3 regions of the Microbacterium sp. NPDC055312 genome follow, and region 2 is predicted to be linked to each of the others. Evidence: predicted binding sites of a transcription regulator. Region 2 holds the regulator's gene; each other region holds the start of a gene.
What was found. Region 2 encodes LexA, which represses DNA repair genes until DNA is damaged. Its sites were predicted from a motif close to TCGAACANNTGTTCGA; they were not measured.
Positions count from the first base shown of each region.

Region 1 (3,620 bases), on a different contig from region 2:
CGCACGTCGACGTGGAGTACACGATTCTCAAGGACACCCGCGGGCGATCGTGGGCGAAGCCGAAGGTCGCGGTCTGAGCGTGTGGTCTGAGCGTGTGGTCTGAGCGTGTGGTCTGAGCGAGCGATGGCGGGGCAGCCCGGGTGAGGCGGCACTGCGCGGTCGAGTCGCACGGCAGGTCCGAGTCGCACGGCAGGTCCGGGTCGCACGGCAGGTTCGGGTCGCACGGCAGGTTCGGGTCGCACGGCAGGGGGCAGAGCTGCTGTGCTCAGGCGGCGATGTCGTAGCGGGCTCTGCCGCCGAGGCGGGGTGCGCGGGTGCGATCGATGTGTGGTGGTGGGATGAACCACACTCGTCCCCTGATGCCCGAGCGCGCATCGGTGTTCTCGATCCGGATCTCCCACCCGTTGTCGTGGATGCGATGGTGACAGGTCGAGCAGAGCAGGATCCCGTTGGCGAGGTCCGTCGGCCCGGTGTCTCGATTCCACCAGTCGATGTGGTGCACTTCGGTCATGTTCGGTGGGAGTCCGCACATCGCGCATCCGCCGTCTCGGTCGACGAGGGCGAGTTTCTGCTGTCGGGTGAACAGGCGCTTCTCGCGCCCCCAGTCGAGGATGTCCCCGGCGCTGTCGAGCACGCAGGGGATGACGCCGCCGCTGGCGGCCATCCGCCGGATCGCGGTGACGGAGATAGGCTGGTCGATCCCGTCGATGCTTCCCGCGCCCGTGCCCGCTTCGAGATCCGATGCGTTGATGCGGACGATGACGGTGGCACCGCTGACGGGCATCCGGCTGTCGCAGTCGAGCATGTGGGCGCAGAACAGGGCGAGGGCGTCGGCGCGCATCATGGTGACGGTGCGCTGATCGGCATCCGCCCCACTCGCACCAAGGACGCCCGCGTCCGCGATGCCCGTGTCGGCCATGTCTTTGCGGGCCTGGAACTGTGCCGACACGTACCCGTCGATCGCCGCTTTGATCGGTGCGCCTTCTTCGACCGGGGTGACGAGGTTGAGGTGCAGCATGCCGTCGCGTTCGAACATGCTCAGCGCCCGCGCCATGCGGCGCTCTTCTTCTCGCGCTTCGAGCTTGTCGGCTTCGAGCACCGCTTCGGCGCGCTTGACGAGGCGGCGCACGTCATCCAGCGACAGTCCGACGGCTCGCTCCACCAGCTGCTGCTCGACATCCGCCACAAGGTCTTTGTCGGCCCCGATCCGCGCCCGGTCGAGGAACTCCACGATCACCGCCGCCCCGGCACCACCCAACTGGACGGAGGTCACCGCGGTCTGCACGGCCGGGTACTTCGCCGGCGCGGGCTCGCCGAGCAGATTCTGCCGGGGTGCGATCGCCTCGCCGACTTTCACCAGCCGCGCCGCGTCTCCCGCGCTCGTGCCGGTGGTGGTCGCGATGAGCTGGGCGGTGCTGCGGAATCCTTGCTGCTTCGCCAGCGACTCGGCACCCAGTTCCGGTCGGGATTCGCGCGCGATGGCCGCGGCGACGTCGGCCTGCAGGGCATCCAGCGCCCGCCGCGCGGAACCGATGGCGCGGGTCAGCGACACGAGGTCCGACCGGTCGAGGTCGGCCGCGGTCGAGGCATCCGCCCACACCCCGGCGAGAGCCGTGACGGCTTCTCGCAACGGGTGCAGAGCGGATGCTGACATGTGAAAAGCCTAAACGCCGGCCAGTCACAAGTCAAGCAAAACTACGAAGACAACCGTAGCAGTTCTCCACAGAACTCGAAACTATATGCGACTTGATGGAATGCGTCGGTCAGGCATCCTGGGCCATCAACCGCCGACATCCGCGGCCGGCGCTCGCGTCTAGGCTGAACACGTGCGCATCCGTCTCGACATCGCCTACGACGGCACCCACTTCCGCGGCTGGGCGAAGCAGCCGGGCCTGCGCACGGTGCAGGGCACGATCGAGGCGGCGCTCGCGCGCATCCTCGGCTCCGAGGCGCAGCTGGTCGTCGCCGGTCGGACCGATGCCGGGGTGCACGCCTCCGATCAGGTCGCGCACGTCGACCTTGATGACGCCCAGCGGGCTCGGCTGCAGACGCGCCACGGCCATGCGGCGACTGATCCTGCGGGGTCGCTCGCCCGTCGCATCCGGGGCGTGCTCGGCAGCTATCCCGACGTGACCGTCACCCGCACCAGCCTCGCGCCGGACGGTTTCGACGCGCGCTTCTCGGCGGTGTGGCGGCGGTACGGCTACCGGCTCGCCGACGCGACGGTGGGCTACGACCCGATGCGCCGCAACGACACGACGACGATCCGCGCCGCTCTCGACGTCGAGCGGATGGATGCCGCAGCGCACACCCTCATCGGTCTGCACGACTTCGCGGCGTACTGCAAGCCGCGCGAGGAGGCGACCACCATCCGCACCCTGCTCGACTACCGCTGGACGCGCGATCGCGACGGCGTGCTCGTCGCGGAGGTGAAGGCCGACGCGTTCTGCCACAGCATGGTGCGCGCACTCGTCGGGGCGTGCGCGGCCGTCGGGGAGGGCAGGCTCGAGGTCGACGACGTCGCGCGACTGCGTGATGAGCTCACTCGCACGAGCGCATTCAAGGTGCTGCCGGCGAGGGGGCTCACTCTCGTCGAGGTCGGGTATCCGGCCGACGAGCTGCTGGCATCCCGCGCCGAGCAGACTCGCGCCCGACGCGACCGCGACGACGATTAGTCCGGCGGGCGCCTCGAGCGCAACCCCGTCGCGCGGTCAGATCGCGGCGGTAACGTGGCCGGCATGAGGGTGATCTCGTACAACCTGCGCAAGCATCGCGCCGCAGCCGAGTTGACGGCGCTCGTCGCCCAGCACGATCCCGACATCCTCTGTCTGCAGGAGTGCGACACCACCGCCCTCCGGGATGCCATCGGCGGACTGTCGCTCGTGCACACCACCAGTGGCAATCGTCTGGGGCTCGCGATGTACCTGCGGCGCAACCTGTTCCAGGTCGAGCAGGTGCGCACGATCGGGCTGAAGAAATCGCTTCACGACCGTGTGCTGAAGCCGGCGAACGAGCGCGTGCTCGGCGCGCGGCTGCGTGACATCGACACCGGGCGGGGGCTGATCGTCGCCTCGTTCCACGCAGCGCCGCTCACCGCGCTCAACTCGCTGCGGCGGAACCAGATCAGGGCGGGACTCGACGCCCTGCAGGAGCTCGGACCCGGGCTGCCGCTGCTCATGGTCGGCGACTACAACTACCCCGTGTTCAAGGAGAGCCTCGGCCAGACCGTGCGCGAGCACGGGTACACCCTGACCCTCAGCGACGACCGCACGTATACGCGCTACCGCGTGTTCCGCGGGCACTACGACTTCGCGACGTCAGTCGGCTTCGACATCTCGAAGATCACGACCCTGCCGCAGGCCACGAGCGATCACCGTCCCATCCTCGTGACGGCCGAGGCGGCGTAGTCCGGGCTCGGCCCCGCGTGTGGTCGGGTGGTCCCATATGGCCGCTTCGGCGCGGGGGATGCCGCCATGTGGGCCCACCTGCGAGGGGTCGTGGCTCTGTGAGGTGGCGCTGCGTGGTCGGGTGGTCCCATATGGTCGCTTCGGCGCGGGGGATGCCGCCATGCGGGCCCACTCGAGAGGGGCGTCCGGCTGTGACGTCGGCCTCACTTGGCC
Region 1 is NZ_JBSHMU010000003.1:245,128-248,747, forward strand. It holds gene ACWIDW_RS09750 (ATP-binding protein) at 1-77, shown strand, start outside; gene ACWIDW_RS09755 (DUF222 domain-containing protein) at 266-1,654, opposite strand; gene truA (tRNA pseudouridine(38-40) synthase TruA) at 1,827-2,675, shown strand; gene ACWIDW_RS09765 (endonuclease/exonuclease/phosphatase family protein) at 2,739-3,407, shown strand.
Region 1: a site for LexA is predicted at 1,730-1,745, ahead of ACWIDW_RS09755 (DUF222 domain-containing protein). Genes of this name have one in related genera too.

Region 2 (3,620 bases):
TCGGCGGCCAGATAGCCGACCCGGGCGCCGGCGAATGCGAAGGCCTTGCTCATCGTGCGCGAGACCGCGAGCCGCGGCCGGCCGGCCAGCAGGCTCAGCGCCGAGGGCGCGTCGTGCGGAGCGAACTCCTGATAGGCCTCATCGACGATCACGATGCCGCGCGCCGCCTCGTACACGGACTCGATGACGTCGAGTCCCAGCGGCGTGCCGGTGGGGTTGTTCGGGGTGCAGAGGATGACGACGTCGGGGTCGGCCCCGGCGACCTGCCGCGCGGCGTCATCGGGGTCGAGCGTGAAGTCGTCGTGCCGGGTGCCCGCGATCCACTGCGCGCCCGTGCCCTGCGTGATCAGCGGGTACATCGAGTAGGTGGGCGCGAACCCGAACGCCGTCCGGCCGGGGCCGGCGAATGCCTGCATGATGTGCTGCAGCACCTCGTTCGAGCCGTTTCCCGCCCAGATCTGCTCGGCTGTCAGTCCGTGACCGAGATACGCGGCGAACGCCTCTCGCAGCGGCGTGAACTCGCGATCGGGGTAGCGGTTGACGTCTCGCAGCGCGAGGGCGATGTCGTCGAGGATGTCACTGGCGACCTCGTCGGGAACCGGATGCGTGTTCTCGTTGACGTTCAGAGCGACCGGAAGCGGCGCCTGCGGGGCACCGTACGGCGTGAGCCCGCGCAGGTCGGCGCGGAGGGGCAGCTCATCGAGGGATGTCACATGCTCCATCGTAGGCGGCGCATCGCGCGCGCCGCCGCGCATGACGGCGCGCACTCACCCGGAATAGGCCGTCGGGATCGCGATCGAGGTGCCCACCTGGATCATGCCGGTGGTGAGGTCGTTGAGACGCTTGATGTCGTCGATGACGTCGCGCGGATCGGAGGTGGGCGCGGCCTCGGCGGCGATCGACCAGAGCGTGTCACCGGGCAGCACCGTCACGGTCTCGAAGGCGACCGGCTCGCTCTCACCGGAAGCGACCGCCGAGCCCCCGGCCAGCAGAGAGACGGCGATGCCGGCGATGACCGGTGCGGCTGCGAGGGCGGCGAGCAGACGGCGACCGCGCGCGGTGAGGCGCAGCCGGGTCGAGACAGAACGCCCTGCAGCGGCCGTGACCGTAGAGGTCTCGGGGGCCTGGATGCTGGTGGTGCTCATGTGATGCTCCTCTTCGCTCTCCCCCGCCCATCGGGCGGAAGTGGTGCAGCTTTCGCATCCGGCATCCGGCCGGGGATGCCGGATGCGAAGCTACGTTCCGAACCTATCTTCGATATCGAACATCTGTCAAGAATTCTTCGAATACCGTGCCACCACTTCTGCGACACGCTCGAACAGATCTTCCGTTTTCCGAGCGAACTCGGATACGGTTTCGATGAAGTCAGCCCACCATGGGCCACCGACATTCGAACCGGATCCCCGCGACGACGCGGATCCGCACCGTGTGAGGGCATGAAGGAGCAGCCATGAGCGACACCCCCGAGACCGCAGCCGAGGCTCCCCGCACGCGGCGCCGCAAGAGCCTGAGCCCCAAGCAGATGGCGATCCTCGAGGTCATCCAGACCTCGATCGCCCGGCACGGCTACCCGCCGAGCATGCGTGAGATCGGCGACGCGGTGGGGCTGAAGTCGCTCTCGAGCGTCACTCACCAGCTCGGGCAGCTCGAGCTGAGCGGCTACCTGCGCCGCGACCCGGGCAAGACCCGCGCGATGGAGGTGCTGATCGACCTTCCCGGCAGCGGCACCGAGAACCCGGCGGACACCGCCCCGTCCGTGGGGGACGCCGCGCTGGTGCCCCTCGTCGGGCAGATCGCCGCGGGAGTGCCGATCACGGCCGACCAGCAGGTGGAGGAGATCTTCCCGCTGCCGAGGCAGCTGGTCGGCAAGGGCGATCTGTTCATGCTGAAGGTCAACGGTGAGTCGATGATCGACGCGGCGATCTGCGACGGCGACTGGGTCGTCGTGCGCACGCAGAACGATGCCGAGAACGGCGAGATCGTCGCCGCCATGATCGACGGCGAGGCGACGGTGAAGACCTTCCGCCGGCGCGACGGGCACACCTGGCTGCTGCCCCGCAACTCGGCGTTCGAGCCCATCCTCGGCGACGAGGCGGTCGTGCTCGGCAAGGTCGTCGCGGTGCTCCGCTCGGTCTGATCGCGCCGCCGCGACCAGGAGAGGCGCCCCTTCCCGGTCGGGAAGGGGCGCCTCTCTTCGTGCTGGTGGTGCCTCAGACGGTGACCGCGACGTCCTCACGGACGCGACGGGTGGCCTCGACGATGTTGCGCAGCGACTCGACGGTCTCCTCGTAGGCGCGGGTCTTCAGACCGCAGTCGGGGTTCACCCACAGCTGCCGCAGCGGCAGCTCGTCGACGGCGCGACGCAGCAGCGCCTCGATCTCCTCGACGCTGGGCACCCGCGGTGAGTGGATGTCGTACACGCCGGGGCCGACCCCGTGATCGAAGCCGAAGCGCGCGATGTCGGCGACGACCGCCATCCGGCTGCGCGCGGCCTCGATCGAGGTCACATCGGCGTCGAGGGCGCGGATCGCATCGATCACCACGCCGAACTCCGAGTAGCAGAGGTGCGTGTGGATCTGCGTGGCCGCAGCGGCACCGCCGGTCGCGAGGCGGAACGAGCGCACCGACCAGTCGAGGTAGTCGGCCTGATCCGCAGCCTTCAGCGGCAGCAGCTCGCGCAGCGCCGGCTCGTCGACCTGGATGATCGCGATGCCCGCCGCCTCGAGGTCGGTGATCTCCTCGCGCAGCGCGAGGGCGACCTGGTCGGCGGTCTCAGCGAGCGGCTGGTCGTCGCGCACGAACGACCACGCGAGGATCGTCACGGGGCCGGTGAGCATGCCCTTGACCGGCTTCGCGCTGAGCGACTGGGCGTACGCGGCCCACGAGACGGTGATCGGCGCGGGGCGCGACACGTCTCCCCAGAGGATCGAGGGCCGGGTGGCGCGCGAGCCGTAGGACTGCACCCAGCCGTGCTGGGTGACGGCGAATCCGTCGAGGTGCTCGGCGAAGTACTGCACCATGTCGTTGCGCTCGGGCTCACCGTGCACGAGCACGTCGAGGCCGAGCTCCTCCTGCAGGGCGACGACCTGGTCGATCTCGCGACGCAGGAAGTCGTCGTAGTCGTCAGCGGGCAGCTCGCCGCGCAGGAACTGGGCGCGGGCCCGGCGGATGTCGCCGGTCTGCGGGAACGAGCCGATCGTCGTCAGGGGCAGCGCGGGCAGGTTCAGCGCCTGCTGCGCGCTCTCGCGCTCGGCGTACGACACGCGTGAGTACTCCGCCTCGGCGACCTCGCGGGCGCGCACGGCACCGTCGCGCACGCCGGGCGCGTCGTGCCTGTCGGCGAGGGCGGCGGATGCCGCGTCGAGAGCGTCGGCGATGGCATCCCGGCCCTGGCCCAGACCCTGCGCGAGGGTGACGACCTGGCCGACCTTCTGGTCGGCGAAGGCGAGCCACGAGACCAGACGCGGATCGAGGGCCGTCTCGTCGTCGACGTCGTGCGGCACGTGCAGCAGCGAGGTGGAGGTGGATGCCGACACCGCGGCCGCGCCGAGAGCGCGCAGCGACTCGAGCTTCGCGAAGGCCGCGTCGAGGTCGCCGCGCCAGATGTTGTGTCCGTCGAC
Region 2 is NZ_JBSHMU010000004.1:148,944-152,563, reverse strand. It holds gene ACWIDW_RS11920 (histidinol-phosphate transaminase) at 1-722, opposite strand, end outside; gene ACWIDW_RS11915 (LysM peptidoglycan-binding domain-containing protein) at 768-1,145, opposite strand; gene lexA (transcriptional repressor LexA) at 1,451-2,137, shown strand; gene metE (5-methyltetrahydropteroyltriglutamate--homocysteine S-methyltransferase) at 2,211-3,620, opposite strand, start outside.

Region 3 (3,620 bases), on a different contig from region 2:
CGATTCGCTCGAAGGCGGCATCCTGACCGGCAACCTGTCGCCGTCACGCCACATCGGACTCGACATCGGTGGCATCCGGGAGGACATCAAGGCTCGCGTACCTGCAATCGAAGAGGCGGCCGCCTCGCTCGGCGTCACTGCAGCAGAGTTCAGCATCGCGTTCGCCGTCAGCAGCCAAAACGTCTGCTCACTGCTCTTCGGCGCCACGCGACCCGAGCAGATCGACTCCAACCTGCGCGGTCTCGAGCTGGCGCAGACACGTGGCGAAGAGGTACGTGCACTCGCTCGCGACCTGGGCGTCGACAAGCACGAGATCGACCCGCCCTACGGCCACGACGTGCCCCTTACGGCCGACTTCATCGCCTGATTCGGGCAGTACGATCGGGGGCGGCACTGGTCGGTGCCGCCCCCGATCCGTCGTCAGCTCTGTTCCGAGGTGCGCTCGTTCGGCGCGGTCGATACCGGCCGAACCCGCGCACCCGAGCGGGTCGAATCAGGCGCGCTGACGGCTTTCGCGTCGAAGCCACTCTTTCTGCACAATGGCCGATGCTGAGAGGTGTTCCACAGGTGCCGGGGCAGAGGGCGCTGGGCGTCGGAGCGGATGCCTATCGTCGCCTGCATGAACTATCGCGAGCACCTGGTCGTTCCGTCGCCCGTGCGCATCGAGGTGTCGGTGCCGGGTCGCCCGGAGTGGGACAGGACGATCGAGCTTCCGAAGCACTCGCCCGAGACATGGCTGTGGGAGGCCTACCTGCTCAGCATCGGTATCGAAGCGTGCGACGAGGAGGTCGCCGCACTCAGGTATCGCCATCCGCACGTCTACTGCGGCGAGAGCTGGGTGGTTCGAGACGAGTGGTCCGCGCCGTTCGCGGCCCGTGCCGTGCGCTACGCGGGTGATCACTTCTTCGGCGATGATCCAGCCCCACTCGCCGAGGCGGCGGTGCGGGTGCCGTCGTTTCCGTTCGAACTCGACATCACCGTTGAGCGCGCGTCCGGTCGGCAGGCGGGAGACGCGAGTGTGTCGATCGTGGCTGCCGGCGCCGACAGTTCGCTGCGGCCCTCGAAGGACTGGCAGACGAGCGCGCAGCCGCTGGATCTGGATCAAGCCAACCGCGAACTCGTCCGTCGCTTCGGCATCGTCGTGCCGTTCGTCCGCTCGGAGTCCCTGCGCGCCATTCCCGACGACACCTCCGCGGGCTCGCTGATCGCTGATCTGCTCGCACCGCTGACGCCGGTGCGGCGGCTCGCTCTTCGGGCTCATCTGAACGCCACCGAACTGCTCGACGCCAACCGGCTGGGCATCGACACGGTGCGCCAGGCGACCCACGCGCTGCGGGCCCTGATCGACGCGGTCGGGCCCGACGGCACCGACCAGGACGCCACCAGCGGGTGGCTGCCGACCAGCGTCGTCGACAGGGGCGTCTCCGGCGTCGAGTGGGATGCCGATGATGCGGCGGATCTGCTCAGCTCGTTCGCGCGGCGTGCGGGGCTCATCCGGCGGCTGAAGGGACGCGTCGTAGTCAACGCAATCGGGAAACAGCTGATGGCTGATCCGGTCAGGGCCTTCCCGCGGGTCGTCAGCGCGATCGCGGGCGGGACGCGAGGGTACTGGGGCTCGTTCGACACGTGCCGCTTCTCTCGCGCCGCGGCTCTGCTCGCACTCGCCGATGGATCCGCCACGTCGTACGACCAGCTGGCCGGCTACCTCGAGAAGGCGCACGCGGCGCGTGACACGAGAAGGTACGACGAGTACGGCGACTGGTACGACACCGTCCGTTCCCGCGCGGGGTTCGATCGGGGCGAAGCAGATCGGGTGCTTCGCGAGCTCACCGACGGACTGCTCGCACTGTCGGCTCCCGGTGCCTTCGGCCTGGTCACACCGCACATTCGGGCGGTGGCGCGCGCCGCATTGCAGCGCGGCTGAGCGTTGGGTGCGGAGAGCTGCGGAGCGCCGCGCCCGGGGCGAGTGGCCCAAACATCATCGAACAAAATTTCGAGATAGCGTTGACACGTGTATCGAACACACGTACTATTAATGCATGTCGAAGCTCACGCGATTGATCGAAGCGATGTCGTCGCTCGATCGATCGTGGGGCGATGCGGAAGACGCAGCGGACCTGACCCGTGAGCAGTTGATCGCGATCGACAGCGCTATCGGGATGGTGAAGCGTCGATTGGATGCCGTGCACGCCGACGTCGCCGCGGGGATCTCTCGCGAGTCGCGTCCTGAGCTCGGAGCGGACAGCCTGGCCAAGCAGCAGGGGTATCGCACGCCGGCGAAACTCATCGCCGCGACTACGGGCGTCTCGACGGGGGATGCGATTCGACTCATCAAGGTTGGGGAGGCGACGGCTCCGCGGGCGGATCTGCTCGGTGATCGGCTTCCCGCGCGGTATCCGCTGGTGCGGGAAGCCCTGTCTGACGGTGCAGTCAGTTCGCAGGTGGCCGGGCTCATCATCAGCCTGCTCGATCGGTGCCGTATCGCTGCAGGGCCTGAGCGGACGAGCGAGGGCGAGCGGATCCTCACCGAGGCCGCCGTCGGGCTGTCTCTGGACGACGTGCGCAAGCTGATCGTCCGCGCCGAGGCGTGGCTGGATCCGGATGGAGTGGAGCCGCGCGCCGAAGAGCAGCGTGCCAAGCGCTCACTGACGATGTTCGAGCGTGACGGGATGGTTCATCTGAACGCGCTGCTCGATCCCGAAAGTGCCGCCCCGGTGATCACCGCGATCCGCGGATACGTCACCGTCGCATTCGCGGCCCGACAGGACGCACCGGATCCCGATGCGCCGGATGCCGATCGCCGTACCGTCCCGATGATGCAGGCCGACGCCCTGAGCCTGTTCGGATCGCACATGCTCGGCTGCACGACGCAGACGCCCGCGCTCGCAGGAGCGACGGTGGTGGTGCGGATGACTTTGCAGGATCTTCAGGCGGGCACCGGTTCGGCGACGATCGACGGGATCGATCAGCCGATCAGCATCAGCGCGGCTCGCCGGATGGCTGCCGACGGCGGGATCATCCCGTGTGTGCTCGGCGGCGATAGTGAAGTGCTCGACTGGGGGCGCCGGCGACGATTGTTCACCCCGGCGCAGCGACACGCTCTCGCCGAACGCGATGGCGGATGCGCCATGTGCGGACTGCCGCCCGGCATGGCCAAGGCGCATCACATCCGATGGTGGCAACGCGACGCCGGGCCCACTGATCTCGCGAACGGGGTCCTGCTCTGCGAGACCTGTCACCACCGGATACATGACAACGGGTGGGACATCCGCGTCGACCCACCCGGACAAGGCAACACTGTCTGGTTCGTGCCACCACCACACGTCGACCCTGCCCGCGCGCCGCGCCGGGGTGGCCGAGCACGATTCGACATCGCAGCCTGACCCTGCGCGCCGGTGATCGTCCGCGCGGTCACGGTGCATCCGCTAGCTGTGGTGCCTGCCGCATGTGGGGCTAGGGGTACTTCGGCACGCTCAGCGTGTCAGGAGGGGCCAGGCGTTGTAGGGCGACGGCGCGCCGGTGCGGGCGGTGGCGTTCGTGCAGGCGTGAGTTCTTCCCTACTCGAACCCGCCGCTCAAGCGCCCGTGAAACACCCCGCTCGCGTCGTTCATCCCCACGAT
Region 3 is NZ_JBSHMU010000005.1:81,368-84,987, reverse strand. It holds gene ACWIDW_RS12450 (aldo/keto reductase) at 1-367, shown strand, start outside; gene ACWIDW_RS12445 (hypothetical protein) at 620-1,924, shown strand; gene ACWIDW_RS12440 (DUF222 domain-containing protein) at 2,040-3,383, shown strand; gene ACWIDW_RS12435 (SulP family inorganic anion transporter) at 3,558-3,620, opposite strand, start outside.
Region 3: a site for LexA is predicted at 2,017-2,032, ahead of ACWIDW_RS12440 (DUF222 domain-containing protein). Genes of this name have one in related genera too.